3 regions of the Modicisalibacter sp. MOD 31.J genome follow, and region 2 is predicted to be linked to each of the others. Evidence: predicted binding sites of a transcription regulator. Region 2 holds the regulator's gene; each other region holds the start of a gene.
What was found. Region 2 encodes sigma-54, which starts transcription at its own class of promoters, with help from an activator protein. Its sites were predicted from a motif close to TGGCACNNNNNTTGCTNT; they were not measured.
Positions count from the first base shown of each region.

Region 1: the regulator sigma-54 is predicted to act here: its motif matches at 6,043-6,060, upstream of KGR00_RS15315 (NCS1 family nucleobase:cation symporter-1).
Region 3: the regulator sigma-54 is predicted to act here: its motif matches at 7,403-7,420, upstream of KGR00_RS13300 (amino acid ABC transporter substrate-binding protein).

Region 1 is NZ_JAGXFF010000004.1:298,024-307,480, reverse strand. Features, by position in the region: gene KGR00_RS15335 (CmpA/NrtA family ABC transporter substrate-binding protein) at 1-723, opposite strand, end outside; gene KGR00_RS15330 (ANTAR domain-containing protein) at 733-1,314, opposite strand; gene KGR00_RS15325 (MFS transporter) at 1,685-3,037, shown strand; gene KGR00_RS15320 (sugar ABC transporter substrate-binding protein) at 3,314-4,336, shown strand; gene KGR00_RS15315 (NCS1 family nucleobase:cation symporter-1) at 4,480-5,988, opposite strand; gene KGR00_RS15310 (nitrilase-related carbon-nitrogen hydrolase) at 6,541-7,407, shown strand; gene hydA (dihydropyrimidinase) at 7,501-8,943, shown strand; gene KGR00_RS15300 (NAD(P)-dependent oxidoreductase) at 9,040-9,457, shown strand, end outside.
Region 2 is NZ_JAGXFF010000001.1:1,159,329-1,168,785, reverse strand. Features, by position in the region: gene lptC (LPS export ABC transporter periplasmic protein LptC) at 1-388, shown strand, start outside; gene lptA (lipopolysaccharide transport periplasmic protein LptA) at 397-912, shown strand; gene lptB (LPS export ABC transporter ATP-binding protein) at 945-1,670, shown strand; gene KGR00_RS05175 (RNA polymerase factor sigma-54) at 1,836-3,248, shown strand; gene raiA (ribosome-associated translation inhibitor RaiA) at 3,420-3,728, shown strand; gene ptsN (PTS IIA-like nitrogen regulatory protein PtsN) at 3,739-4,233, shown strand; gene rapZ (RNase adapter RapZ) at 4,333-5,223, shown strand; gene KGR00_RS05155 (HPr family phosphocarrier protein) at 5,210-5,479, shown strand; gene mgtE (magnesium transporter) at 5,575-6,930, shown strand; gene pmbA (metalloprotease PmbA) at 7,150-8,490, opposite strand; gene yjgA (ribosome biogenesis factor YjgA) at 8,557-9,072, shown strand; gene tldD (metalloprotease TldD) at 9,240-9,457, opposite strand, start outside.
Region 3 is NZ_JAGXFF010000003.1:588,943-598,399, reverse strand. Features, by position in the region: gene fdhF (formate dehydrogenase subunit alpha) at 1-803, shown strand, start outside; gene KGR00_RS13330 (hypothetical protein) at 803-1,351, shown strand; gene KGR00_RS13325 (hypothetical protein) at 1,475-1,981, shown strand; gene KGR00_RS13320 (AEC family transporter) at 2,112-3,041, shown strand; gene KGR00_RS13315 (amino acid ABC transporter ATP-binding protein) at 3,093-3,860, opposite strand; gene KGR00_RS13310 (amino acid ABC transporter permease) at 3,927-5,009, opposite strand; gene KGR00_RS13305 (amino acid ABC transporter permease) at 5,044-6,234, opposite strand; gene KGR00_RS13300 (amino acid ABC transporter substrate-binding protein) at 6,312-7,340, opposite strand; gene KGR00_RS13295 (VanZ family protein) at 7,565-7,909, opposite strand; gene hemE (uroporphyrinogen decarboxylase) at 7,914-8,981, opposite strand; gene ribA (GTP cyclohydrolase II) at 9,171-9,457, shown strand, end outside.

The DNA of each region.
Region 1 (9,457 bases), on a different contig from region 2:
GTCGGCCCAGGCCTCTCGCACACCGAGCACCTTCTCCGGACTGGCGCCCCAGATGGCGAAACTGTCGCACAGCACCACCCCCGAGCCGCGACTGACCGCCAGGCGGTTCCAGGGCTCGCCGACGCAGTAGCCGTCCAGGCGGCCCGCCTCGAGTTGACTGACCATCTGGGGCGGCGGTACCACCCGCAGATCGAGATCGCGATCGGGGTCGATGCCACCGGCGGCCAGCCAGTAGCGCAGCAGATAGCGATGCGACGAGAACGGGTAGACGTTGGCGAAGCGCAACGGTGCCTCGCCGGCCCGTTGGCGCGCCGCGACCACCCGCGCCAGGGCCCGGGCCTGTTCGAGTGGCGCGTCGAGTCCGTGCGGCGCCACGTCGAGCAGGCGCGCATGGAGTTCGGGCGAGACGGTAATGGCGTTGCCACCGAGATTGAGCGTCAACGCCGAGAGCACCGGGGTCGGCCGGCCATCCAGCCCCAGCGTCGACGCCAGCGGCATCAACGCCAGCATCTGGGCAGCGTCGAGCAGCCCCAGTTGCAGGCCGTCGCGCAGACTCGCCCAGGACGACTCGACGACGAGCGTCACCTCGAGCCCCTGCTCGGCGAAAAAGCCCTCCTCGAGTGCCACCACCAGCGGCGCGGCATCGTTGAGCGGCAACATGCCCAGCGTGACTTGCCGCCGCTCGGGCGCGGTGAACGGGCCATCGGCCGGGATCGCGTTCATGCCTGTCTCCTATGATGATTGCCTGCCGGTCGCGGCGAGCAGTTCCCGGGCAAGTTCGTGAAGGGTCATGCGCCGGTTCATGGCCGTCTTGCGCAAATACTGGTAGGCGGCTTCCTCGCCGATGCCGCGGTTTTCCATGATCAGACTCTTGGCCCGGTCGATCGTCCGCCGCTGAGTCAGGGTTTCCTGAGTACGGCTCAATTCGCCCTTGAGCGCGCGATGCGACTCGAAGCTGGCGATCGCCACGTTGACCATCGAGCGCACCAGCGCCGGCATCACGCTGTCGACGACATAGGCGCTGACCCCGGCCCGGGCGGCCTGTTGGGTGAGTTCCGGCGTTTCCTCCTCGGCCAGCATGATCATCGGCTTGGGATAGCGCTTGCCGAGCTGGCCCAGGTGCTCGAGGGTATCGCGCCCGGGCAGCGCCGCGTCGACGATCACCGCGTCCGGCTGCGTGCGCGCCATGGTCGCATAGAGATCGTCCTGCTCGTCGACGATGGTCACCACCTCGAACCCTGCCTCGGCCAGCGCCCGATCGAGCTCCCGGGACCGCTCGGCCTTGGCATCCACGATCAGAATCCTGATTGTCATGCCCCTTCCTCTGCTAGGGATGCCCTGCTTCCTCCGTCCATCCAGTCTTCATGCAGTAATCGCGCCAGCATGTCACCGCCCGATCGGGGCGTCTTATCGGCGCCGGCGTCTCGTCCGGGTGCATCGTTCGGGTGCAACTCCGGTCATGGGTGCCCCAAAGCGGCGCTCCACGACACCGGCGAGAGCCGCTTCGGCCGGCCCAAGCGCTTGAAATATCGCACCTCGCATCGATTGGCACGGCTTCTGCATCGGGGCTTGGCAGACTGACGTGGACCAGGCTTGCCTCGCGAGTACGAGTGCGTCGAACCCGGACCTTCAACGGCGAAGGCCCACGACTCCGTGTTCGAAACCACTCGATGAGGGCTGTCCCATGGACATTCGCAACAAGGCCAACAGGATCCGCCTGTTCAGTCTCAAGACCCCGCAAATGCGCGCCTTCCACCTCTCCTGGTTCGCCTTCCACATCTGCTTCTTCGGCTGGTTCGGCATCGCCCCGCTGATGGCGGTGGTGCGCGACGATCTCGGCCTGACCAAGACCCAGATCGGCAATACCATCATCGCCTCGGTGGCGATCACCGTCATCGTGCGCCTGGCGATCGGTGTGCTGTGCGACAAGATCGGCCCGCGCAAGGCCTACACCTGGCTGCTGTGCCTGGGCTCGCTGCCGGTGATGCTGATCGGTCTCGCCGACAGCTTCGAGAGCTTCTTCCTTGCCCGCCTGGCGATCGGCGCGATCGGCGCCTCGTTCGTGATCACCCAGTACCATACCTCGGTGATGTTCGGCCCCAACGTGGTGGGCACCGCCAACGCCACCACCGCCGGCTGGGGCAACCTGGGCGGGGGCACGACCCAGATCGTCATGCCACTGATCTTCGCCGCGGTGATGATGCTGGGCGTCGAGGAGACCCTGGGCTGGCGCCTGGCGATGGTCGTGCCGGGCATCGTGCTGTTCCTGACCGGCATCGCCTACTACCGCTTCACCCAGGACGCCCCGGACGGCAACTTCAGTGAGCTGCGTGAACGCGGCGAACTGCCGCGCAGCGAACGCGAATACAGCATGCGCAGCACCTTCGGCGCCGCCGCCAGGGATGTCCGCGTCTGGGCCCTGTTCGTGGTCTATGCGGCCTGCTTCGGGGTCGAACTGACCATCAACAACATCGCCGCCATCTACTTCTTCGACAATTTCGAACTCGACCTGGCCACCGCCGGCCTGATCGCCGGCCTGTTCGGCCTGATGAACCTGTTCGCGCGGACACTGGGCGGGGTGTTCTCGGATCTGTTCGCCCGCAATGGCGGCCTCAAGGGACGCGTGCGCTGGCTGTTCATCGCGATGTTCTGCGAAGGCATCGCGCTGATGGGTTTCGCCCAGATGGAGACCCTCGCCGTGGCCATCGGCATCATGCTGGTGTTCAGCCTCTTCACCCAGATGGCCGAAGGTGCCACCTTCGGGGTCGTGCCCTTCATCAACAAGAAGGCGCTGGGAGCGGTGGCCGGCATCGTCGGTGCGGGCGGCAACGCCGGGGCGGTGGCCGCCGGCTTCCTGTTCCGCGCCGAGACGCTGACCTACCAGCAGGGCCTGCTCTACCTGGGCATGGCGGTGATGGTTGCCGCCTTCTTCACCTTCCTGGTGCGCTTCTCACCGCAGGTGCTGGCCGAGGAAGACGCGGCCTACCGCGCGGCCGCCGACGGCGAGGCCGCCCCCGGCGCGTTGTCGCTGCGCTGAATTCCCGATCCTGCCACGCCGGCCCGCTCCGCAACGCTGTTCCACCTGCAGGCGGCGGGCTATCGGTGGCGCTGCGACGCCGACGCCCCGGCACGTGACCGGGCGTCGGCGAACCGGGGTGGTCAAAAAGCACTAGACCTTTGATGCATTTACAGATTTTTCCTCATCTCGCCCAATCGAAAGCACGGCGCACGGTTTCCGGCTTCCCGCCATGCTCGGCCGCGCCGCCGTCATAAAACGATAAAACGCGATTCGCGACGCAGGAGTAGCCCTTCAATGAACAGAATCTGGATCAAAACCCTGGCATCCTGCGGGGCGCTGAGTGCCGCACTACTCGCCTCGCCCGCCCTTGCCAAGGACGTCAGCGCTTGTCTGATCACCAAGACGGATACCAACCCCTACTTCGTGACCATGAAGAAGGGCGCCGAACAGACGGCGAAAGAACTGGGAGTCGATCTGACAACCTATGCCGGCACGTACGACGGCGACAACCAGAACCAGGTCGCCGCCATCGCATCCTGCATCGACGAGGGCGTCGACGGCATTCTGATCACCCCGTCCGATACCAAGGCGATCTTTCCGTCGATCGGCAAAGCGCGTCAGGCCGGGATCATGGTCATCGCGCTCGATACCAAGCTGCAACCGGCCAGCGCGGCCGACGCGACCTTCGCCACCGACAACGTCCAGGCCGGCAAGCTGATCGGCGAATGGGCCAGGAAACGTGTGGACGACGAGAAAGCCCGTATCGCCTTTCTGGATCTGGCCGTCAGCCAGCCGTCGGTGGGCGTGCAGCGCGACCAGGGCTTCATGCAGGGCTTCGGCATCGACGTCAAGGACCCGAACAAATGGGGTGACGAAACCGATCCGCGCATCGTCGGCCACGACGTGAGCTACGGCGCCGAGGATCGCGGGCGCAAGGCCATGGAAAACCTGCTGAAGAAGGACTCGAGCATCAATCTGGTCTATACCATCAACGAACCCGCCGCCGCCGGGGCCTATCAGGCACTCGAGGCGGCCGGCCTGGAGGATCAGGCCACCATCGTGTCCATCGATGGTGGTTGCCCGGGCGTGAAGAACGTTCAGGAAGGCGTCATCGGCGCCACGGCGCAGCAGTACCCGCTGCTCATGGCCTCGAAGGGCATCGAAGCGGTCAAGACCTATGTCGAGACCGGCGAGAAACCCCAGAACAGTCCGGGGCTGGACTTCATCAACACTGGCGTCAACCTGGTCACCGACCACCCTGTCGAGGGCGTCGACTCCATCAGTATCGAGGAGGGTCTCGAACGCTGCTGGGGCTGAACGCCTCGCTCGGACAGAGGATTTTCCCGCCCTTGTCCCGGGAAAAGACGCCCGTCACATGCCCCATCAAGGATATCGACCGTAACCCGCAAGGCAACGCCCGGCTCAGTGCCGGGCGTTGGCGCTTTTACACATCGAAGGGGTCAGGGCTTGGCCTTCTCGGCCACCGCCGGCGGCTCGGCGACGACCGGCCCGGCCAGCCATTGGCTGGCAACGTAGTAGACCACTGCGCCCAGCGCCGAGCCGGTGAACCAGCCGTAGTCGTAGAACCAGGTCCAGGCCCCGGTGGCCAGCGAGAACACCGTCAGCGCCACCGGCACCAGAAAGGCGATGAATCCGGCCGGATTGTAGGCCGGGTACGCCGCGCCGTCCTTGTAGAGGCTGGCGACGTCGAGCCACTGACGCTTGATCAGGAAATAGTCCACCGCCATTATCCCGGCGATCGGCCCCAGCAGGCTCGAATAGCCCAGCAGCCAGTTGGAATAGAGGCTCTCCAGGGTCACCCCGGAATCGATCAGCCCGGCCTTCTGCAGCAGGTCGTAGCCCATCAGCAGCACGCCGACCAGGCCGGTCAGCAAGGTGCCGCGGGTCTGGTTGATCAGCTTGGGAGCGATGTTCTGGAAGTCGTTGGTCGGCGAGACGATGTTCGCCGCGGTATTGGTCGACAGCGTGGCGACGATGATCAGTACCATGGCGATGACCACCCACACGGGGCTGTCGATGTGGCCGATCAGGCTGACCGGGTCGGAGACCGTCTCGCCGACCAGCGAAGCCGAGGCCGCGGTCATCACCACCCCCAGGGCGGCGAAGAAGAACATGGTCAGCGGCAGGCCGATGATCTGACCCACGATCTGGTCCTTCTGGCTCTTGGCGAAGCGGCTGAAGTCGGGAATGTTCAGCGACAGCGTGGCCCAGAAGCCGACCATGGCGGTCAGTCCGGCGAAGAAGTAACCGAACACCGAGGCCCCCTCCGGGCGTGACGGCGGCTGGCTCATCAGCTCGTCGATCGAGACGTGGGGCATCGCCCACACCATCAGCCCGATCCCCACCGCCAGCAGCAAGGGCGCGGCCAGCGTCTCCAGCCACTTGATCGACTCCGCGCCGCGAATCACCACGTAGAGGTTCATCGCCCCGAACAGGAAGAAGCCGATCACCTCGCCGACGCCGTCCAGCGCCCGCCAGGGCGGAAAGATCGCCGACAGCAGCAGGTGGATGGCCAGGCCACCGAACATAGTCTGGATGCCGAACCAGCCACAGCCCACCAGGGCACGGATCAGACACGGCACGTTGGAGCCGCGAATGCCGAACGACGAGCGCAGCACCACCGGGAACGGAATCCCGAACTTGGTCCCCGGAAAGGCGTTGAGGGTCAGTGGCACCAGCACCACGATGTTGGCCAGCAGGATGGTGAGCAGTGCCTCGCCGACGCTGAGACCGAAATAGGCGGTGAGCACGCCGCCCAGGGTATAGGTGGGCACGCAGATCGCCATGCCCACCCACAGCGCGGCGACGTTCCATCGCGACCAGGTGCGTTCCTCGAGGCGGGTCGGCGCGATGTCCTCATTGAAGCGGGAGCTGTCGCGGACGTCTTCGCCGACCTCGAGTTCGACGAGTTCGCCGCGCCGCACGGCACGTGATGTCGCTTCGGTCATTGTTGTTGTCTCCTCGTATGGCTATCCAGTCTCCCCGACGGGGCTGGCATTCGCTTCGCAAGAAACGTGCCCGAATGGCGCGCCGGGTCGATACATTGTTGTCGTTTTCCGCGCCGCCGCGGGTCATCGGCGACACAAGTCATTGTTTTTTCTAACCTCAAAAACCTGCCTCGAGTGTCAGGTTTAAACCCCGCCGCCCCGACAGACCCGTTGCGGAGAAGCCAGGACAGGTATCGAAACACCCTGACACTCTAGTCAATTTCCAAAGTAGTGCACAATCCGCGCAGCCCGGTGCTCAACTGGCGCTCAATACAATCTCAAGATACTGATTAACAAGAAAATATAGAAAACGCAGAATCTAGTGCACGGCATCACCAAACTGGTGAAAGCGCGCCCGAAGAACACTAAACAATTGTTTTTAAAAGCCTCTGAATATTTTTCAAAAAATCCTTGCTAGACATCCTAAACAGCGACTAGCTTCATTCTTATCCTGTCTCTGCTGTCAGGTTTCAGGCAGTCCAACAACAAGACACTCGCAACGAGGAACCGTGCATGCAAAAGGTAAAGATCGGCTTGATCCAGATGGCCCTGAAGACCGGCACCGACCTGGCGCCGGAAGCCATCCGTGACGCCATGAACGAGGCGCACCTGCCCTATATCGAGAAGGCCGCCGCCGACGGCGTTCAGGTGCTCTGCTTCCAGGAGGTGTTCAACCAGCCCTACTTCTGCCCCAGCCAGGACAAGAAGTGGTATGCCGCCGCCGAGAAGGTGCCCGACGGCCCGACCTGCCGGATGATGCAGGAACTCGCCGCCAAGCACCGCATGGTGATCGTCGTGCCGATCTACGAAGAGACGGTGACCGGGATCTACTACAACACCGCCGCGGTCTTCGACGCCGACGGCAGTTATCTCGGCAAGTACCACAAGACGCACATTCCCCAGGTCGCCGGCTTCTGGGAGAAATACTTCTTCAAGCCCGGCAAGTCCGACTGGCCGGTGTTCGACACCGCCTACGGCAAGATCGGCGTCTACATCTGCTACGACCGTCACTTCCCCGAAGGCTGGCGGGCCCTGGCGCTCAACGGCGCCGAGATCATCTTCAACCCCTCGGCCACCGTGGCCGGCCTCTCGCAATATCTGTGGGAACTCGAACAGCCCGCCTCGGCGGCGGCCAACGGCTGCTTCATCGCCGCCATCAACCGGGTCGGCAGCGAGGCACCCTGGAACATCGGCGAGTTCTACGGCAGTTCCTACATCGCCAATCCGCGCGGTCAGATCGAGGCCCAGGCCAGCGACAAGGAAGACGAGCTGCTGATCCACGAGGTGGATCTGGCGATGGTCCGCGAGGTGCGCAACACCTGGCAGTTCTTCCGCGACCGCCGGCCGGAAACCTACGCGCGCCTCACCGACGGCGAATGACGAGGCCCGCCGGAAACGGGCTGCGTTCGCCACGCTTCCGGCGCCCCTCGTGCTGATCCCAACGGCCAAACAACTCCAAGAGGTTCCAAGATCATGGCGACCCTCCTGATCCGTGGCGGCACCGTCGTCACCCACGATGCCACCTACCGCGCCGATGTGCTCTGCGTCGACGGCAAGATCGCCGCCGTCGGCCCCGACCTGGATGTCCCGGGCGACGCCGAGGTGATCGACGCCGGCGGCCAGTACGTGATGCCCGGCGGCATCGACCCGCATACCCACATGCAATTGCCGTTCATGGGCACAGTGGCCAGCGAGGACTTCTACACCGGCACCGCCGCGGGGCTGGCCGGTGGCACCACCTCGATCATCGACTTCGTGATTCCCAGCCCCGGCCAGCCGCTGATGGAGGCCTTCCAGACCTGGCGCGGCTGGGCCGAGAAGGCGGCCAGCGACTACGCCTTCCACGTCGCCATCACCTGGTGGGACGACAGCGTTCACGAGGACATGGGCACCCTGGTACGCGAGCACGGCGTCAACAGTTTCAAGCACTTCATGGCCTACAAGAACGCCATCATGGCCACCGACGACATCCTGGTGGCCAGCTTCACCCGCTGCCTGGAACTCGGCGCCGTGCCCACGGTGCACGCCGAGAACGGCGAGCTGGTCCATCACATGCAGCAGAAGCTGCTCGCCCAGGGGCTCAGCGGGCCCGAGGCCCATCCGCTGTCGCGCCCGCCACAGGTCGAGGGCGAGGCCGCCAGCCGCGCGATCCGCATCGCCGGCACGCTGGGCGCACCGATCTACGTGGTGCACGTCTCGTGCAAGGATGCCCTCGACGAGATCACCTACGCGCGCCGCCAGGGCCAGCCGGTCTACGGCGAGGCGCTCGCCGGGCACCTGCTGATCGATGACAGCGTCTATCGCAGCAAGGACTGGCTGCAATCCGCCGGCCACGTGATGAGCCCACCCTTCCGCAGTCCCGAGCACCAGGCGGCACTCTGGACCGGCCTGCAGTCCGGCAACCTGCAGACCACCGCCACCGACCACTGCTGCTTCTGCGCCGATCAGAAGATGATGGGCAAGGACGACTTCACCAAGATCCCCAACGGCACCGCCGGCATCGAGGATCGCATGGCGGTACTCTGGGACGCCGGGGTGGGCGGCGGACGCATCTCGATGCAGGAGTTCGTCGCCGTCACCTCCACCAACACCGCCAAGATCTTCAACCTCTACCCGCGCAAGGGGGCGATCCAGGAAGGCGCCGACGCCGACCTGGTGGTCTGGGACCCCAACGGCACTCGCACCATCTCGGCCAAGACCCATCACCAGAACGTCGACTTCAACATCTTCGAGGGCAGAACGGTCACCGGCATCCCCCGCCATACCGTCAGCCAGGGCAAGTGGGTGTGGCGCGACGGCGACCTGCGCGCCGAGCGCGGCGCCGGCCGTTACCTCGAGCGCCCGGCCTATCCGGGGGTCTTCGACGTGCTCAAGAAGCGCGCCGAGCGCAACGCGCCCACGGCCGTGGAACGCTGAGGCGCCCGCTACGCCCCGTACGACCCATAACGAAAATGACAACAACCGGCCCGCCGCGTCGCCCAGAGCGAACGGCGGCGCCGAAGGAGACCGACCGTGACCGATTCCCTCGATCACCTGCCCCGAGCCGGCGACGGCGGCCGTAACGCTGCGGCGCTGGAAGCCAACTTCCGCGACCTGCACCCGCCGCTGACCCAGCGCCAGGCGATCATCGAGAGCCAGCGCTGCCTCTACTGCTATGACGCGCCCTGCATCGAAGCCTGCCCCTCGGACATCGACATCCCGCGCTTCATCCGCGAGATCAGCGAGGACAACATCAACGGCGCGGCGCAGACCATCCTCGAGGAGAACATCCTCGGCGGCAGTTGCGCCCGGGTCTGCCCCACCGAGATCCTCTGCGAGCAGAGCTGCGTGCGCAACCACGACGCCGAGTGCCAGCCGGTGCTGATCGGCCTGCTGCAGCGTCACGCCATCGACCACATGCACTTCACCGAACACCCCTTCCCGCGCGCCG
Region 2 (9,457 bases):
GGCCTACCAGCGCCTCGCCACACCGCGTCTCGAGCACACCCCGGGTGACGACGTGACCCGCCTCGACACCCCGGATGGGCGGCTCGTCGACGCCAAGGGCCGGGTCTGGTTCGCCACCGCCGACAAGGGTAGGCTGGAAACCGGCGGCAACCCGCTGATCCTGACCGGCGACGCCCAGCTCCAGACGCCCGGTGAAGGGTGGCGGATCAACAGCCAGACCCTGATCTACGATGCCGACCAGCGCCACGCCTGGAGCGACACCGAGACGGTGCTTCACAAGCACCGCCAGCGGGTCCGCGGCGAGCGCTTCGACGCCTGGATCGACACCGGCCAACTGCGCCTGGCCGGCGACGTCCACGGTTTTCACCCGCCGATCAGTCAACAGTGAGGATACCCATGCGAGCCTACCTCGCCGGACTCGGCCTGACCGCGCTGACCCTGCTCGCGCCATCGGCCATGGCGCTGGAGAGCGATGCCAGCCAACCCATCAACGTCGCCGCCGATCGCCTCGAGCTCGACGACCGCGCCGGCACCGCCGTCTACACCGGCAACGTCGACATGCAGCAGGGCAGCATGGTGCTCAAGGCCCACCGGGTCGAGATCGAACGCAACGACCAGGGCGAAGTGACCCGGGTCACCGCCACCGGCCAGCAGCAGCGCGCCTACCTCGAGCAGCGCCCGGCCCCCGATGACGAACTGGTCAAGGGCTGGGGCGACACCGTCGTCTACCATGCCGGGGCGCGCCGCGTCGAACTGATCGGCCACGCCGAGCTGCATCAGGCCAAGGACACCTTCAACGGCGCCTATGTCGAATACTATCTCGACAGTCGCAAGGTCCAGGCCCGCTCCAACGCCCAGGGCAGCCAGGACCAGCGCGTGCGCATGACCCTCACCCCCAAGTCGTCGCAATGACGAGCGCCGACAACCGAGGAGAATCGTCCGCGATGAAGACGCTCACCGCCAGCCATCTGGCCAAGAGCTACAAGAATCGCCGGGTGGTCCAGGACATCAGCCTGACCATCGGTCAGGGCAGCATCGTCGGCCTGCTGGGCCCCAACGGCGCCGGCAAGACCACCTCGTTCTACATGATCGTGGGGCTGGTGCGCGCCGACGCCGGCGAAGTGGCGATCGACGACCAGGACCTCAGCCGGGCGCCCATGCATCACCGGGCTCGCGCGGGGATCGGCTACCTCCCTCAGGAGGCCTCGATCTTCCGCAAGCTCTCGGTGGCCGACAACATCATGGCGATCCTCGAGACCCGCCGGGATCTCGACAAGGCCGCCCGCCGGACGCAGCTCGAGCACCTGCTCGAGGAGTTCCACATCGACCACATTCGCGACAACATGGGCATGAGCCTGTCCGGCGGCGAACGCCGCCGCGTGGAGATCGCCCGCTCGCTGGCCACCGAACCGGCCTTCATCCTGCTCGACGAGCCGTTCGCCGGCGTCGATCCGATCTCGGTGGGCGAGATCAAGGGCATCATCCGCCAGCTTCGCGACCGGGGCATCGGCATCCTGATCACCGATCACAACGTCCGCGAGACACTGGATATCTGCGACAAGGCCTACATCGTCGGCGACGGCCAGATCATCGCCGAGGGCGGCGCCGAGGCGATCCTCGCCAGCAAGAAGGTCCGCGAGGTCTACCTGGGCAACGAATTCCGCCTGTAGTCGCGACCGGCGCCGTCCCGCCCCTCCTGCCTCGGCGCCGCGTCCTGCAAGGCATCGCCGCTAGCCGGCCGCCGGAATAGTGGCACGGTTATTGCTTTAAGGCTTGCAAGCCTTTCGGCGTCAGGATAACGTGTCGACAAATTCTCTCGATGACGCTTCTTCGCCATGGCTATGAAACCCACGTTGCAGCTTCGGGTCGGCACCCAGTTGACCATGACGCCACAGCTGCAGCAGGCCATCCAGTTGCTGCAGCTGTCGACGCTGGACCTGCGCCAGGAGATCCAGCAGGCGCTCGAGTCCAATCCCATGCTCGAGATGGAGGAAGAGTTCGGCGAGACCACGTCCAGCGAACCGGCCGAGGATGACTGGAGCCAGGACATCCCCGACGAACTGAGCGTCGACAGCGACTGGTCCGATACCTATCAGGACCTCGCGCCGGCCGGCAGTCGCAGCGAGGATGGCCCCGACTTCGACCGCAACGCCGCCGGCGAGAGCCTTCAGGACCACCTGCTCTGGCAGCTCGACATGGCCGATCTCGACACCCGCGAGCGGCTGATCGCCGAGACCCTGATCGACGCGATCACCGCCGACGGCTATCTCGACGGCGAGCTCGACACCCTCGCCGAAGGACTTCGCGCCCAGGGCCTCGCCGGACTCCGCGCCAGCGACGTCGAGCAGGTCCTCTACCGTCTGCAACAGTTCGACCCGACCGGGGTGTTCGCCCGCGACCTGCGCGAGTGCCTGCTGCTCCAGCTCGGTACCCTGCCCGACGACACGCCGCTGCTGCCCCAGGCCAAGCGCCTGGTTCGCCAGTTCCTCGAAGCGCTCGCCGGTGACGATCGCAAGCTGCTCAAGCGGCGCCTGCGCCTCGAGGACGACCAGCTGGATTCGGTGATCGCCCTGATCCGCGCGCTCGACCCGCGCCCGGGCCAGGCCTTCGACGACAGTGCCAGCGACTACGTGATCCCCGACCTGCTCGCCCGTCGCGTACGCGACGGCTGGCGCATCGAGCTCAATCCGGAGGCGCTGCCACGGCTGCGCATCCAGCCCGACTACGCCGCCCTGATCCGCCGCGCCGACAAGAGCGACGACAATACCTTCATGAAGCAGCACCTGCAGGAGGCCCGCTGGCTGATCAAGAGCCTGTCGAGCCGCAACGACACCCTGCTCAAGGTCGGCCGCGAGATCATGACGCGCCAGCTCGACTTCCTCGAGCGCGGCGAGGAAGCCATGAAGCCCCTGATCCTCGCCGACATCGCCCAGGCCGTGGAGATGCACGAATCGACCATCTCGCGGGTGACCACCCAGAAGTTCATCCATACCCCGCGCGGCGTCTTCGAACTCAAGTACTTCTTTTCGAGCCACGTCGGCGGCGAAGGCGACGCGCACTCCAGCACCGCCATCCGCGCCCGGCTCAAGAAACTGATCGGCGAGGAGCCGCCGCGCAAGCCGCTTTCCGACAGCAAGCTGGTCGACCTGCTCGCCGAGGACGGCATCCAGGTCGCGCGACGCACCGTGGCCAAGTATCGCGAGGCCATGGGCATCCCCTCCTCCAGCGAGCGCAAGCGCCTCGCCTGAACACCGCGTCCCGCCCGGCACAGGGAAGGTGCCGCTCCCCGTCACCCCGCCGACACGCCCGCCCGCGAACGACAAATTTCACGCCTGCCTCTCGGGTAATCCCGCGGGGGTTTGCTAAGCTGCAAAAAGGGTTACAATCGAGCCACCACCCGCGGTAACAGGAGCGTGCCCATGCAAGCCAACATCACCGGCCATCACGTCGAACTGACGGATGCTCTGCGTGACTACGTCAACGAGAAACTCATGCGGCTGGAACGCCATTACGACAACATCACCACGGCCCAGGTGACGCTGTCGATCGAGAAGGAGCGTCAACAGGCCGCCTGTACCCTGCACGCCGCCGGTGCCGATCTGCACGCCGAAGCCGAGAATGCGGACATGTACGCCGCCATCGACGCGCTGGCCGACAAGCTCGACCGCCAGCTCGTCAAGCACAAGGAGAAGGCCCAGGCCCGCGCGCAAGGCGCCGGCGCCCGCTGACCCCTCCATCATGACACTGGAAGCCATCCTTCCCCCCGAGCGCACCCTGTTCGCGGTGCCCGGGGGGAGCAAGAAACGCGTACTGGAGTTCTTCAGTACCTTCATCGCGCAGAACACGCCCAGCCTCGACAGCCAGGAAGTCTTCAGCCGGCTGATCGGACGGGAACGCCTGGGCAGTACCGGCATCGGCAACGGTGTCGCCATTCCGCATGCGCGCAATCCGCACTGCAAGGCCCCGATCGCCGGCTTTCTGAAGCTCCAGGAGCCCATCGACTTCGATGCGGTCGACGGCGAGCCGGTCGATCTGATCTTCGTCCTGCTGGTTCCCGAGGAAGCGGATGACACGCACCTGGCGCTGCTCGGCCAGGTCGCCGGCATCATGAACGATGCCGACACGCGCAGTCGTCTGCGCCACAGCGAGAGCCAGCGCGACCTCTACGACATCCTGCTCGACGCGATCCGCCACCAGGGCGACCCGTCGGCCAGTGCGCGACAGGCTCCCTGACGGCCGGACACCGCTTCGCGCCACGCGCGAAACGTGTCAACATTCCCCGGGGCGCCGCGTCGCCCCGCCTTACTCATCGCCACCAGGGAGAGCCGCTCGATGCAGCTCGTGATCATCAGCGGTCGTTCCGGGTCGGGCAAGTCGATCGCCCTGCAGGCCCTGGAAGACCTCGGCTTCTACGCCATCGACAACCTGCCGGCCATGCTCCTCGACGCCCTGATCGACGAGCTCCAGCAGGACGACACCGACCGCTCGAGCATCGCCGTGAGCATCGACGCCCGCAATCTGCCCGTCGCCCTCGCGCGTTTTCCCGACCAGCTCGACACGGTACGCAGCCGCGGTATCGACTGTCAGGTGGTCTACCTCACCGCCGAGGACAAGATCCTCCTCGAGCGCTATTCGGCGACTCGCCGCCGCCACCCGCTGACCCGCGACAGCGAGATGACGCTCGCCGAGGCGATCGAATCCGAGGAGGACGCCCTGTCGCGGATTCGCGATCTCGCCGATCTGGTGATCGACACCTCGCAACTCTCGGTTCACGAACTGCGCGGGCGTATCGCCGAACAGGTGGCCCATCACCGCAGCGACCGGCTCACCCTGACCTTCGAATCCTTCGGCTTCAAGCGTGGCGTGCCCCTCGACGCCGACACGGTGTTCGACGCACGCTGCCTGCCCAACCCCTTCTGGGACCCGCGCCTGAGGCCGTTCAGCGGCCGCGACCGCGAGGTCGTCGAATTCCTCGAGAGCTACCCCGATGTCACCGCCATGGTCGACGACATCCGCGGCTGGCTGGAACGCTGGCTGCCCGCCTACCGCGCCAGCAACCGCAGTTACCTGACGGTGGCCATCGGCTGTACCGGCGGTCAGCACCGCTCAGTGTATATGGTGGAGCGTCTCGCCCGCCACTTCACCGAGCGTTTCCAGGTTCGCATCCGCCATCGCGAACTGGGGATCCAGACGGCAGTGGGAGAGGCCCGTGCCCCAGCGTGAACTCACCCTGATCAACAAGCGCGGCCTGCATGCCCGGGCCGCCACCAAGCTCGTCCAGTGTTGCCAGGGATACGACGCCAGGGTCAGCGTGGCCCACCAGGGACGCAGCGCCGACGCCGCCAACATCATGTCGCTCTTGATGCTCGCCGCGCCCTGCGGCACTCGACTGACCGTCGAGGCCGAAGGCCCCCAGGCCGAGGACGCCCTGGAGGCCCTCGAGGCGCTCTTCGCGGCGCGTTTCGACGAGGAACATTGACCCGCCGCCGGGAACGCCCGGCAAGCGCGCCGCTGTCAGTCGGCGATGCTAGAATGGCGCCCCACCCGCCAGGACGATCGAGGACGCCGAGCGCCATGAGCAAGAATCCCGAAAGGCTGCAGCCCCGTCTGGAACGTCTCAACGAGGCACTGGAAAGCGGTGCGCTCGATCAGGCACGGCGCATGCTCAATCGCGGTCTGGCCCCGGTCGACGTCGCCCATCTGCTGGAATCCACGCCGCCGCGGGAGCGCGAGGTCCTCTGGGAGCTGGTCGAGCCCGAACTGCAGGGCGACGTCCTCCAGTACCTCAACGAGGACATCCAGACCGTCTTCCTCAATCGCATGGACGCCCAGCAGCTGGTCTCGGCGACCGAGGGGCTCGACGTCGACGACCTCGCCGACCTGCTGCAACGCCTGCCCAACACCGTCACCCTGGAAGTGCTCGCCTCGATGGAGGCCCAGGAACGCCAGCGCCTGGAGACGGTGCTCTCCTACCCCGAGGATACCGCCGGCGGGCTGATGAACACCGATGCGGTGACCATTCGTCCCGACATCACCCTCGACGTGGTGCTGCGCTACCTGCGTCGTCACGAGCGCCTCCCCGACACCACCGACACCCTGCTGGTGGTGACCCGCAGCGACAAGCTGATCGGCAGCCTGCCGATCAACCGCCTGCTGGTGTCGGATACCGCGATGCTGGTCCGCGAGGTGATGGACACCGACATGGTGAGCATCCCGGCGATGACGCCCGATGCCGAGGTCGCCAAGCTGTTCGAGAAGTTCGACCTGGTCTCCGCGCCGGTGGTCGGCGGCGACCAGCACCTGCTGGGGCGGATCACCATCGACGACGTGGTCGACGTGATCCGCGAGAACGCCGAGCATCAGGTGATGAGCATGGCCGGCCTCGACGAGGAGGAAGACACCTTCGCCCCGGCCTGGCGGACCAGCCGGCGGCGCGCGGTATGGCTGGGGGTGAACCTGATCACCGCCTTCATGGCGGCGGCGGTGATCGGCCTGTTCGAGGACACCATCCAGCGCGTCACGGCGCTGGCCGTGTTGATGCCGATCGTCGCCAGCATGGGCGGCATCGCGGGCTCCCAGACACTCACCGTGCTGATCCGCGGCATCGCCCTGGGCCACGTCTCCGGCGGCAACGTCAAGTGGCTGCTGAATCGCGAACTGGTGGTCGCCGTGCTCAACGGCCTGCTCTGGGCCCTGGTGATCGCCGCCGTCGCCGTGGTCTGGTTCGACGACCTGGCGCTGGGCGGCATCATCGCCGCGGCGATCGTCATCAACCTGCTGATCGCCGCGCTGATCGGCACCCTGCTGCCGGTGGTGCTGAAGAAACTCAACATCGATCCGGCACTCTCCGGCAATGTGATCCTCACCACCGTCACCGATGTGGTCGGCTTCATGGCCTTTCTAGGGCTGGCGACGCTGTTCTATCTCTGAGAGGGTGTTTACAAAATGCCTGCGCTCGGCAATACGGCGTTAAAATCGGCCTCGTACGCGAGCCCGGTCAAAATGCTCATTTACCCCGTGTGAACTGGCACGCCAGCCCGGTCCTTTTTTCGGTCGATTTTGCCTTGTCTTGCCTTCGCTCGCCTAATTTGTAAACGCCCTCTGAGCCACGAGCCATCAGCATGACGCCCGCGGCCGTGGCCCGGCGGTTCAATCGCCGGCGACGGTCATCTCGCCGATCAACCAGCTCCCGGTATGCACGCTGCCGCGGGTGTCGATGTCGTCGCCCAGTCCCTGCAGGCTGGCGAACATGTCGCGCAGGTTGCCGGCGATGGTGAACTCCTCCACCGGGTGCTGGATACGCCCGTTCTCGACCCAGAACCCCGCCGCGCCGCGTGAATAATCGCCGGTGACGCCATTGACGCCCTGCCCCATCAGCTCGGTGACCAGCACGCCGGTGCCCATCCGGGCGAGCAGGTCGTCATGGGCGGTCAGCGGCGCCTCGAGACGAATGTTGCGCGCCCCGCCGGCGTTGCCGGTGGTAGTCATGCCCAGCCGCCGCGCGCTGTAGGCCGAGAGCATGTAGCTGGCCACCTTGCCGCGATCGACGAAGACGTTGTCGCGGGTATAGACCCCGTCGTTGTCGAAGGCGCTGCTCGCCATGCCGCCCACTTCGCGGGGACGCTCCACCAGCGTGAACCACTCGGGAAACAGCGGCTCGCCCAGGCTGTCGCACAGGAAGGACGCATCGCGGTACAGCGCGCCACCGGCAATGGCGTTGAGGAAGTGCCCGATCAGGCCCCCGGCGACCTCGGGCGCGAACAGTACCGGCAACCGCCCGGTAAGCGGGCGACCGGCCCCCAGCCGACGCAGGGTGCGTTCGGCGGCACGCCGGCCGACCGTCTCGGGCGATGCCAGGCGCGCCGGGTCGCGCTCGCTGGTGTAGTCGTAGTCGCGCTGCATGCCGCGCGCGTCGCGGGCGATCAGCACGCAGGACAGCGAATGACGGCTGCCGCGCTGGCTGCCCAGGAAACCATGGCTGTTGCCGTAGACCCGCACGCCCTCGCCGCTGGAGAAGCTCGCCCCCTCGGAGTTCTCGATCCCCTCGACGTCACGCCCCGCGCTCTCGCAGGCCAGCGCCAGCTCGATCGCCTCCTCGGTGGACAGATTCCAGGGGTGGTGGACCTCGAGATCCGGCAACTCGCGGGCCATCAGCTCGGCATCGGCCAGCCCCGATGCCGGGTCCTCGCCGGTATGCCGGGCGATGGCCATCGCCTTCTCGACCGCCGCGCGGATCGACTCCTCGGAGGCGTCGGACGACGAGGCGCTGCCCTTGCGCTGCCCCAGATAGACGGTGACGGCGAACCCCTGGTCGCGTGACAGCTCCACGGACTCGACATCGCCCAACCGCACGCTGATCTCGACGCCCTGATCGACGCTGGCGCCCACCTCGCAGGCGTCGGCGCCCGCCTGCCGGGCCTGGTCGAGGGCGTCGGCCACGCGAGACTCCAGCAGCGTCTGCTGCGCTGCGGCATCGAAGGCCTGAGTCATCCTGATCTCCTTGTTACCGGGTTGGCTGGTATACTGCGCCAACCTTTCAATGCTGATGGAAATGGCATGTCTTTCGATTCGATCGAGTCGCCCGACGACTCACCACAACGGCCGAGCAAGTCCCAGCGCAAGCGCGAGATGCAGGCGCTGCAGGAACTCGGCGAACGGATCATCGCCCTGCCGGAGGGCCAGCGCGACCGCCTGCCGCTGTCCGAGGACATGCTCGCCGCGGTCGAGGAGACCGCCCGCATCCGCTCTCACGAAGGTCGCCGCCGCCACATGCAGTACGTCGGCAAGCTGATGCGCCGCGAGGACCTCGACGGCATCCAGGCCACCTTCGACGCCATCGACCGGGAAGCGCTGCGCCGCGATCACGCCTTCCACCGCCTGGAACGCTGGCGCGACCAGTTGATCGAGGGCGACAGCGACGACCTCGAGGCGTTCATCGCCGAGTATCCCGACGTCGACCGCCAGGCGCTGCGCCAGCTGATCCGCAACGCCCGCAGCGAACGCCAGCGCGACAAGCCGCCGACCAGCGCCCGCAAGCTCTTCAAGCTGATTCGCGAGACGGCTGGGATGTAGGCTCACCCGGCGTCCCCGGTCTTTTCACTCTCACTCTGTCGCAGAGACGTCGCCGAGCGGCGCCCAGGCAAGGCGGAAATCGACGAGGCCGCGGAGTTTACAGGCCGTAAATGAGCAGGCCGAGTCGATTTCCAACGCCGGATGGGCGACGCGCAGGCACGTCCAGTTCATGATTGCGTGCCGCCGACGGTCAGCTCATCCAGCTTGAGCGTCGGCTGGCCCACGCCCACCGGCACGCCCTGCCCTTCCTTGCCGCAGACCCCGATGCCGGTATCCAGCGCCATGTCGTGGCCGACCATCGATACCCGGCCCATCGCCTCGGGGCCGTTGCCGATCAACGTCGCGCCCTTCACCGGGGCGGTGATCCGGCCATCCTCGATCAGAT
Region 3 (9,457 bases), on a different contig from region 2:
ATCAGGTCATGGAGCCGCTCGGCAACGCGCGCCCCGACTGGGCGATCCTCGCCGACCTGGGGCGCCGCCTGGGCCATCCCTGGGACTATCGTCACCCGTCCGAGATCATGGACGAGGTGGCCAGCCTCAGCCCGCTGTTCGCCGGGGTCAGCTACGCGAGACTGGAAGGCTGGCAGTCGCTGCAGTGGCCGGTGGCCGCCGACGGCACCGACACCCCGCGGCTCTACGCCGACCTCGAGTTCCACTTCGACGACGGCATGGCGCGCTTCCATCCGGTCGAATGGCGCGACTCGCCCGAACGCATCGACGCCAAGTACGACCTGCACCTCAACAACGGCCGCGTCCTCGAGCACTTCCACGAAGGCAACCTGACCGGCGCGGGCCGCATCAACGACAAGCTCGCGGAGGTCTTCGTCGAGGTCAGCCCCGACCTGGCCCGGGCGCGCGGTGTCGAGACCGGCAGCCTGGTACGGCTGACCTCGCGGCGCGGCGAGATCGAATTGCGCGTGCTGGTCACCGACCGCGTGGTCGGCCACGGCCTGTACGTGCCGCTGCACACCCGCGAAGGCAACGTCAATCGCCTGACCGGCGATCACGCCGATGTCGCCGTGGACACCCCGGCCTACAAGGAGATCGCCGTGAAGATGGACGTGCTCCAGACCGAGGGCCCCTCGCCGCTACCGCGCAACAACCACCGCAACGGCAAGCGTATCCCGATCCAGGATATCGGTGTCGACCGCAAGTGGGCGCGCAGCGACTACCAGCGCCCGCCCCATGCCTCACCCGACCCGGAGCGATTCTGATGGCCAAGGCAATCAAGCCCGACCAGGTGCCCGCCGGCGCCTTCGGCGGCAAGACGGCGCCCGACGCCCACGATGAACTCGAGCGGCTGATCGAGAACCTGCACCGGCGGCAGGTCTTCCGCACGCTCAATGTCTTCCTCGAAGCCTTGCCCGAGACCTCGCGGCTGTTCGCCGAGGAACTCGACAGCGACACCGGCGTGCGCGGCGGGGCCAACCTTTACCTGCTGCTGCGCCTGCTCGGCCGGGTGCCACCCGAGGAGCTCCAGCGCTGGCTCGACGCCGCCGCCCGCGGCGTCAGCGCCGCCTCCCGGGAGGAGGCCAGCGAGGCCTACCCGCCACCGGGTGTGCTGGGGGTCAAGGATCTGCTTCACGACGAGGCACTGTGGCGCTCGCTGGGCCCGCTGCTGGAGGGGCTCAAGGCGTTCAGCGGCGGGCTGCAGGAGTCCGGGACCGGGTCGACCGGTTCACGCCCCGACCCCGAGACGGGTGCCGACGTGCCGCCGGCACGGGCCGGCAGCGGCCGTGATCCACTGGACTCGTCTGGGTAAACGCCGCGCCTCGTGGGTTTAGCGCTGCCGCAGCGGCAATGTTAGTATTGACTAACCGGCAAGGAGTGCCGGCCGTCATCGCATTGCATCCCCGCTGCGACCCGAATGGAGGCTCTGCCCACGATGCGCAATTTCCTGTTCCTGCGCCACCCGCTGCCCCGGCGCACCCTGGTGTTCTGTCACGTCGTCACGCAACTGGCGCTGTTCGTGGCCGGGCTGGTCTGGCTGGCGCGCCACAGCCCGCCGCTGTCCGGTGGCGCCTGGACGACGAGCTGGCCGACCCTGGCGCTGGGCGGCGGCGTCTGGCTGCTGAGCCTGGTGGGCGTGCGCCTGCTCGCCGAGTTGCTGATGCTGCCGTACCACCTGGCCGGGCTGCGCAACGCCGACTCGCCGGGCGCGGTGATGACACGCGCCTACGACCGCCGTCCCGCCGTCCACGATCCCGAGCGTCGCTGGGTCAACGACATCTCGCCGGTCATTTCGGAAGAGGCCGTGGGCGAGGCCCGGGTCACCCGGCCCCGCCAGTCGCTCAAGACCCGCCTGCACAGCCCCACCGAGCCCGGCGTCGCCGGCGAGGCTCGCAGTGCCGTGGCGGCACCGGGCAAGCAGCGCCAGGAGCCCAGCCTCTAGGGGCCTGACTTGTGCGCGGCGAGCATTGGACGCTTCCCGCGAATCACCTTAGGCTAGTGCCTCGCTTCACAGGCGGGGCGGCGTGCCACCGGGCGTGGTCCCCGCTTCGCCGGACGGGAACCCCTAGCCAATGTCGTCGGTCGTCAATGTCATCCTGCCCATCTTCGGGCTGATCCTGATCGGTTATCTCTGCCGCAGGACGGGCCGGCTGGGCGAGACCGCCGCCTCCGAGCTCAACCGCTTCGTGGTCTGGCTGTGCCTGCCGGCGCTGCTGTTCCGCGCCACCGCCACGGCGACCTGGGCCGAGATCTGGCACCCGCAATTCCTCGCGGTGGTCGCCATCGGCACGCTCACGGTGTTCATCGCCACCCTGGCCTATCGGCTGCGCGGGTCGCGCCATCTGGCGGATGCCAGCATCGACGGGCTCGGCGCCGCCTACGCCAACACCGGTTACGTGGGCATTCCACTGAGCCTACTGGTGCTCGGCGAAGCCGGGCTGGAACCGGCGCTGATCGCCACGCTGTTCGTCGCCTGCGTGCTGTTCGCCATCGCCGTGATCTGCATCGAGGTCGGCCTGCAGGCCGAACGGTCCCCCTCCCACGCGGTGCTCAAGGTGGCCAAGGCACTGGCCAGGAATCCGCTGGTGGTGTCGCCGCTGCTGGGGGCGCTGTGGGCGCTTTCCGGGCAGGACCTGCCGCATGCCCTGGACGCCTTCCTGCGCCTGCTCGGCGATGCGACGACGCCGTGCGCGCTGGTGTCGCTGGGGCTGTTCCTGGCCCAGAAGCAATCGGGGTCGACGCAGGGCACCCTGGGGCTGGTGGGCCTCAAGCTGTTCGTGCACCCCTTGATCACCTGGGTGCTTGCCTATCAGGTATTCTCCCTGCCGCCGCTGTGGGCACAGTCGGCGCTGCTGATGAGCGCCCTGCCGACCGGTACCGGCCCCTTCATGCTCGCGGAGTTCTACCGGCGCGAGGCGGCGGTGGTCTCGCGCACGGTGCTGCTGTCGACGCTGGGCTCGCTGGTCACCCTGTCGCTGTGCCTGTACCTGATCCAGGGATGACGGCGGGGCGTGACGGCATCGCGCGTCACGCCCCGGTCGCGCCCTTCCCGGTCAGTGACCGAGAATCTGGCTGAGGAAGGTCCGGGTGCGCTCGGAACGCGGCTCGTTGAAGAACCTCTCCGGCGGCGCCTGCTCGATGATCTGACCCTGGTCCATGAAGATCACCCGGTCGGCGACCGTCTTGGCGAAGCCCATCTCGTGGGTCACGCAAAGCATGGTCATGCCCTCGCGGGCCAGTTCGACCATCACGTCGAGCACTTCCTTGATCATCTCCGGGTCGAGCGCCGAGGTCGGCTCGTCGAAGAGCATCACCTCCGGGCGCATGCACAGCGCCCGGGCGATCGCCACGCGCTGCTGCTGCCCGCCGGAGAGCTGGCCCGGGTACTTCTTCGCCTGATTGGCGATCTGCACCCGGTCGAGGAATTCCATGGCGGTCTTCTCGGCCTCGCGGCGCGGCTTCTTCTGCACCCAGATCTGCGACAGGCAGCAGTTCTCGAGCACCGTGAGGTGGGGGAACAGGTTGAAGTGCTGGAACACCATGCCCACCTGACGGCGAATCTGCTCGATGCGCTTGATGTCCTGGGTCATGGTCACGCCGCCGACGACGATCTCGCCCTGCTGGTGCGCCTCGAGATGATTGATGCAGCGGATCATCGTCGACTTGCCCGACCCGGAGGGGCCGCAGATGACGATGCGTTCGCCGCGCGCGACGCTAAGGTCGATGTCGCGCAGCACGTGAAAATCACCGTACCACTTGTTGAGCCGCTTGATCTCGATCATCGGCTCGCTGTCGTGCCGGGGGGCGGAGGCTTCACTCATGGCAGTTTCCTGAGGGTCCTGCGCTCGTCGCCAGCGGGCCACGAGCGGCGGTTATGGTTGTGGATGTCACCGCTTGTGGCCGGTATGCAGCCGGCGCTCGATGTACTGGCTGTAGCGCGACATGCTGAAGCAGAAGACCCAGTAGACCAGCGCGGCGAACACGTAACCCTCCATCGCGAAGCCCAGCCAGTCGGTGTCGGTCAGGCCGGCGCGGATGATCGCCAGCAGATCGAACAGGCCGATGATCAGCACCAGCGAGGTGTCCTTGAACAGCGAGATGAAGGTGTTGACGATGCCCGGGATCACCAGCTTGAGCGCCTGGGGCAGGATGATCAGCCCCATGCGCTGCCAGTAGCTCAGCCCCAGGGCCTGGCCGGCCTCGTTCTGGCCCTTGTCGATCGCCTGCAGGCCGCCGCGTACCACTTCCGCCATGTAGGCGCTCCAGAAGAACATGATGCCGATCAGCGCACGCAGCAGCTTGTCGAACTCGATCTCCGAGGGCACGAACAGCGGCAGCATCACCGAGGCCATGAACAGCACGGTGATCAGCGGCACGCCGCGCCAGAACTCGATGAAGATCACGCTCACGCCCTTGACCAGCGGCATCGTCGAACGCCGCCCCAGCGCCAGCAGCACACCGATCGGCAACGAGCCGACGATGCCCACCACGGCCACGGTCAGGGTCAGCATCAGCCCGCCCCATTCGCGGGTGGGCACTTCCATCAGGCCGAAGTGGCCACCCACCAGCAGGAAGTAGGCGATGATCGGGAAGCCGACCAGCGCGAACAGCCCCACCCACGGCTTGGCCGGCAGGCGGGGGAGCGCCAGCCAGGCGATCAGCGCGGCCAGCATCGCGAAGACGAGATCCACGCGCCAGCGCGCCGCCTCGGGATAGAAGCCGTAGACGATCGACTCGAAGCGCGCCGAGATGAACACCCAGCAGGCGCCATCGCCGCTGCAGGCATCGCGCGTCGAGCCGAGCCAGTCGGCGTCGAACAGGCTCCATTCCAGGAAGGGCCACAGCAGCCGCGCCAGGATCGCGATGGTGACGATCGAGACGAGCGAGTTGAGGGGCCCGGAGAACAGGTTGGCACGCAGCCAGCCGAGCACGCCGCGGCGCTGGTCGGGGGGCTCGCGGGCCTCGATCATCTGGGTACGGACGGGGGTCGGTGACGAGGCCATGTCAACGCTCCTTGAGCAGCGTGCGCGCGTTGTAGAGGTTCATCAGCAGCGACACCAGCAGGCTGATCACCAGATAGACGGCCATGGTCATGGCGATGATCTCGATCGCCTGGCCGGTCTGGTTGAGCGTGGTCCCGGCGAACACCGCGACGATGTCGGGGTAGCCGATCGCCGTGGCCAGCGACGAGTTCTTGATCAGGTTCAGGTACTGGCTGGTCAGTTGCGGGACGATCACCCGCATCGCCTGGGGAATGACGATCTTGCGCAGGGTGATGCCGCCGGGCAGGCTCAGCGAGCGTGCCGCCTCGGTCTGCCCATGGGGCACCGACTGGATGCCCGAGCGCACGATCTCGGCGATGAACGCGGCGGTGTAGATCGACAGCGCCAGCCACAGCGCCATCAGCTCGGGCATGATGTTGATGCCGCCACGGAAGTTGAAGCCCTTGAGCTCGGGTATCGACCACGCCAGCGGCGAACCACTGGCCAGAAACACGATCAACGGCAGACCGACGACCAGGGCGGCGCCGATCCGATACATCGGCAGCGCCTTGCCGGTGGCCGCCTGGCGGCGACGGGCGAAGACCGCCAGCACCACGGTGAGGACCACCGCGACCACCAGCGCCCAGGGCGTGGCGGCGAACCCCGACAATGCCTCGGGGGCCGGCACCACCAGGCCGCGCACGTTGAAGAAGAAGGTATCGAACAGCGACAGGCTCTGGCGCGGCGAGGGCAGCGAGCGCAGCACCGCGAAGTACCAGAACAGGATCTGCACCAACAGCGGCACGTTGCGGAACGCCTCGACGTAGATCGTCGCCAGCCGGGCCAGCAGCCAGTTGGGCGAGAGCCGGGCGATGCCCACCGCGAAGCCGATGATCGTCGCCGCGACGATCCCCAGGACCGAGACCAGCAGGGTATTGAGCAGGCCGATCACGAAGGTGCGGCCGTAGGTGTCGTCGCTGGTGTAGTCGATCAGCGTCTGGGGGATGGAAAAGCCGGCGCGCTCGCCGAGGAAGTCGAAGCCGGTGCGGATACCGCGGGCCTCGAGATTGGCCAGGGTGTTATGGACCAGAAAACCGATGAAGACCGCCAGGAACGCGAACAGCAACCCCTGGACGATCAGGGCGCGCATGGCGGGGTCGCGCCACAGCGGACCCCGCCCGCGACGCGGGATGGACGTGGTGGGACGCAGCATGAGTGATCTCGACTCGGGCGGATAAGCCTGACCCGCGCGCCCTCGTGAGGCGCGCGGGGCTCGTTACGTCCAGCGGCTCAGCGAACCGGCGGGGCGTACTGGATGCCGCCGTCGGTCCACAGCGCGTTGATGCCGCGCTCGATCTCGAGCGGTGAATCCATGCCTACGGTGTGCGCATAGACTTCACCGTAGTTGCCCACCTTCTTGACGATGTTGTAGGCCCAGTCGTTGGACAGACCCAACTGCTCGCCGTAGTTGCCGTCCTGCCCGAGCAGACGCGCGACATCGGGGTTGGGCGGGTTGTCGCGCATCTGGTCGACGTTGTCGCTGGTCACGCCCAGTTCCTCGGCGTTGAGCATCGCGAACAGCGTCCACTTGACGATATCGAACCACTGGTCGTCGCCCTGGCGGACCACCGGGCCCAGCGGCTCCTTGGAGATGCGCTCGGGCAGGATCTTGACGCTGGCGGGGTCGGCGAGCTGCAGGCGCAACGCGGCGAGCTGCGAGGAATCGGAGGTCAGCACGTCGCAGCGGCCGCTGTCGAAGCCCTGGGCGGTCTGGTCCGAGGTGTCGAAGGCGACCTGCTGGAACTGCATGTCGTTGGCCTTGAAGTAGTCGGCCATGTTGAGTTCGGTGGTGGTGCCGGCCTGCACGCAGATCGAGGCGCCGTCGAGCTCGGTGGCACTGTCGATGCCCAGATCCTTGCGGATCAGGAAGCCCTGGCCATCGTAGAAGTCGACCCCGGCGAAGTTCAGCCCCAGGGAGTCGTCGCGGGTCGCGGTCCAGGTGGTGTTGCGCGAGAGCACGTCGATCTCGCCGGACTGCAGCGCCGTGAAGCGCTCCTTGGCGGTCAGCGGCGTGAAGGAGACCGCCTCGGGGTCGGCGAAGACCGCCGCCGCCACGGCACGGCAGAACTCGACGTCGAGTCCCTGCCACTGGCCGTCCTGGTCGGGGGCCGAGAAGCCGGGCAGGCCGGTGCTCACCCCGCAGCGAAACTCGCCTTCGCTCTTGACGTCGTCGAGCGTCGCGGCCTGTGACTGGGAGGCCACAGCCGCCGCCAGCAGGGCGGCGGGCAACAGGATCAGGCTGTTGTTCTTGATTCGCATGTCGGATTCAACTCCCTGTCGTTGTCATTGTCGGTGCATGCAGGCGCATGGCCCGAACAACGCTTGCAAGGAGCGTTCCAACCTGGCCCGTGAGTCGCTTTCATCTCATGGCAACGTGGGATTTGCCGCGGCGATGCCACCCCGCGGCGGCGACACGAGCGCTATCAGCGTGCGGTCGCGTGCCTCGACGCGCCGTTTCGGTGCGGGGTCGACGGCGGCCGCCATCAGGCAGCGGTGCGCCGACGTCGCCAGGCCAGCAACAGGCCGCCGGCCAGCAACGCCCCCAGGGTGTTGGCGAGGATGTCCAGCGGGTCGCCGCCGGCCCGCCCGGGCACGCCGAGCTGAGCCAGCTCGATGACGACCCCGTAGACGACGGCGACCCCAGCGGCGACCGCCAGGCGCCAGCCTGCCAGCCCCAGCGCACCGCTGAGCGCGGCGTAGGCCGCCAGGTGGTTGAACTTGTCCCACGGCAGATGCGCGGGCAATTCGTCGGCGGGGGTCAGGCTGCCCCAGGCGATGCCCGCGGCGACGCCCAGCGCCGCCAGGGCCCACCCCCGATGGCCGGGCATCGCCTCAGCCCAGCGGATGGTAGGCCGGGCTCAGCTCGTGCAGCGCCTCGAGGAAGTCGCTGACGCGCTGCGGGTCGGTATGCTGGCTGATGCCGTGGCCCAGGTTGAAGACATGCCCCGGGCCGGCGCCGTAGCTGTCGAGGATGCGTGCCACCTCGGCGCGGATCGCCGCCGGCCGCGCGAACAGCACGCTGGGGTCGAGGTTGCCCTGCAGGGCGACCCGGTGGCCGACCCGCGAGCGGGCATCGCTGAGTTCGGTGGTCCAGTCGAGCCCCAGGGCATCGGCCCCGGTCGCGGCGAGATGTTCGAGCCACTGACCGCCGTTCTTGGTGAACAGGATCACCGGCACCCGCCGACCGTCGCCATCGCGCTGCAGCCCGGCGACGATCTGCTCCATGTAGCGCAGCGAGAACTCCAGGTAGGCCGGCGTCGACAGCGCCCCGCCCCAGGTATCGAAGATCTGCACCACCTGGGCGCCGGCACGGATCTGCGCGTTGAGGTAGTCGGTCACGGCGTGGGCCAGCAGGTCGAGCAACTGGTGCATCGCCTCGGGGTTGCCGTAGAGCATGCCCTTGACGTGGCGGAAGTCCTTGCTCGACGCTCCCTCGACCATGTAGGTGGCCAGCGTCCAGGGGCTGCCCGAGAAGCCGATCAGCGGCACCCGGCCATCGAGTTCGCGGCGGATCGCACGCACCGCGTTCATGACGTAGTCCAGGTCGCGCTCGGCGTCGGGCAGGCTCAGCGCTTCGACGTCGGCCTGGCTGCGCACCGGCTTTCTGAACTTGGGCCCCTCGCCGGTCTCGAAATACAACCCCAGCCCCATGGCGTCGGGAATGGTCAGGATGTCGGAGAACAGGATCGCCGCATCCAGGGGGAACCGCTCCAGCGGCTGCAGCGTCACCTCGCAGGCCCGGGCGGTGTCGCGGCACAGGTCCATGAAGCTGCCGGCCTCGCCGCGAACCCGGCGATATTCAGGCAGGTAGCGCCCGGCCTGACGCATCATCCATACCGGGGTGCGGTCCACCGGCTCACGGGCCAGGGCACGCAGAAGGCGGTCGTTCTTGAGTTCCATGAAAGTCTCGCTGTTCGCGGTTTTGACCCATTGTACCGGATGCGCCGGGGGGATTGGCGAGCGCCGTGCAGCGCCGTGTGCGCCCTGCCGGCAAGACGCGATACGGGTGAGCTCGATCGGCGATCCTGCTACCATGGACGCTTCATCGGCCGGGCGCTGGTGCCCGCCGGTTCGTTGTCGAGGGTAACCGTGACGATTCGCTTCATCGCCGCCTCCAGGCTCCCCACCCCCTGGGCCACCTTTACCATGCACGGCTTCGAGGACGAGGCCACCGGCAAGGACCACATCGCCCTGACGCTCGGCGACGTGGCGATCGGCGAGCCCGTGCTGGGGCGCGTCCATTCCGAATGCCTGACCGGCGACGCGCTGTTCTCGATGCGCTGCGACTGCGGCTACCAGCTTCAGGAGGCACTCAAGCGCATCGCCGCGGAAGGTCGTGGCGTGCTGCTCTACCTGCGCCAGGAGGGGCGCGGCAT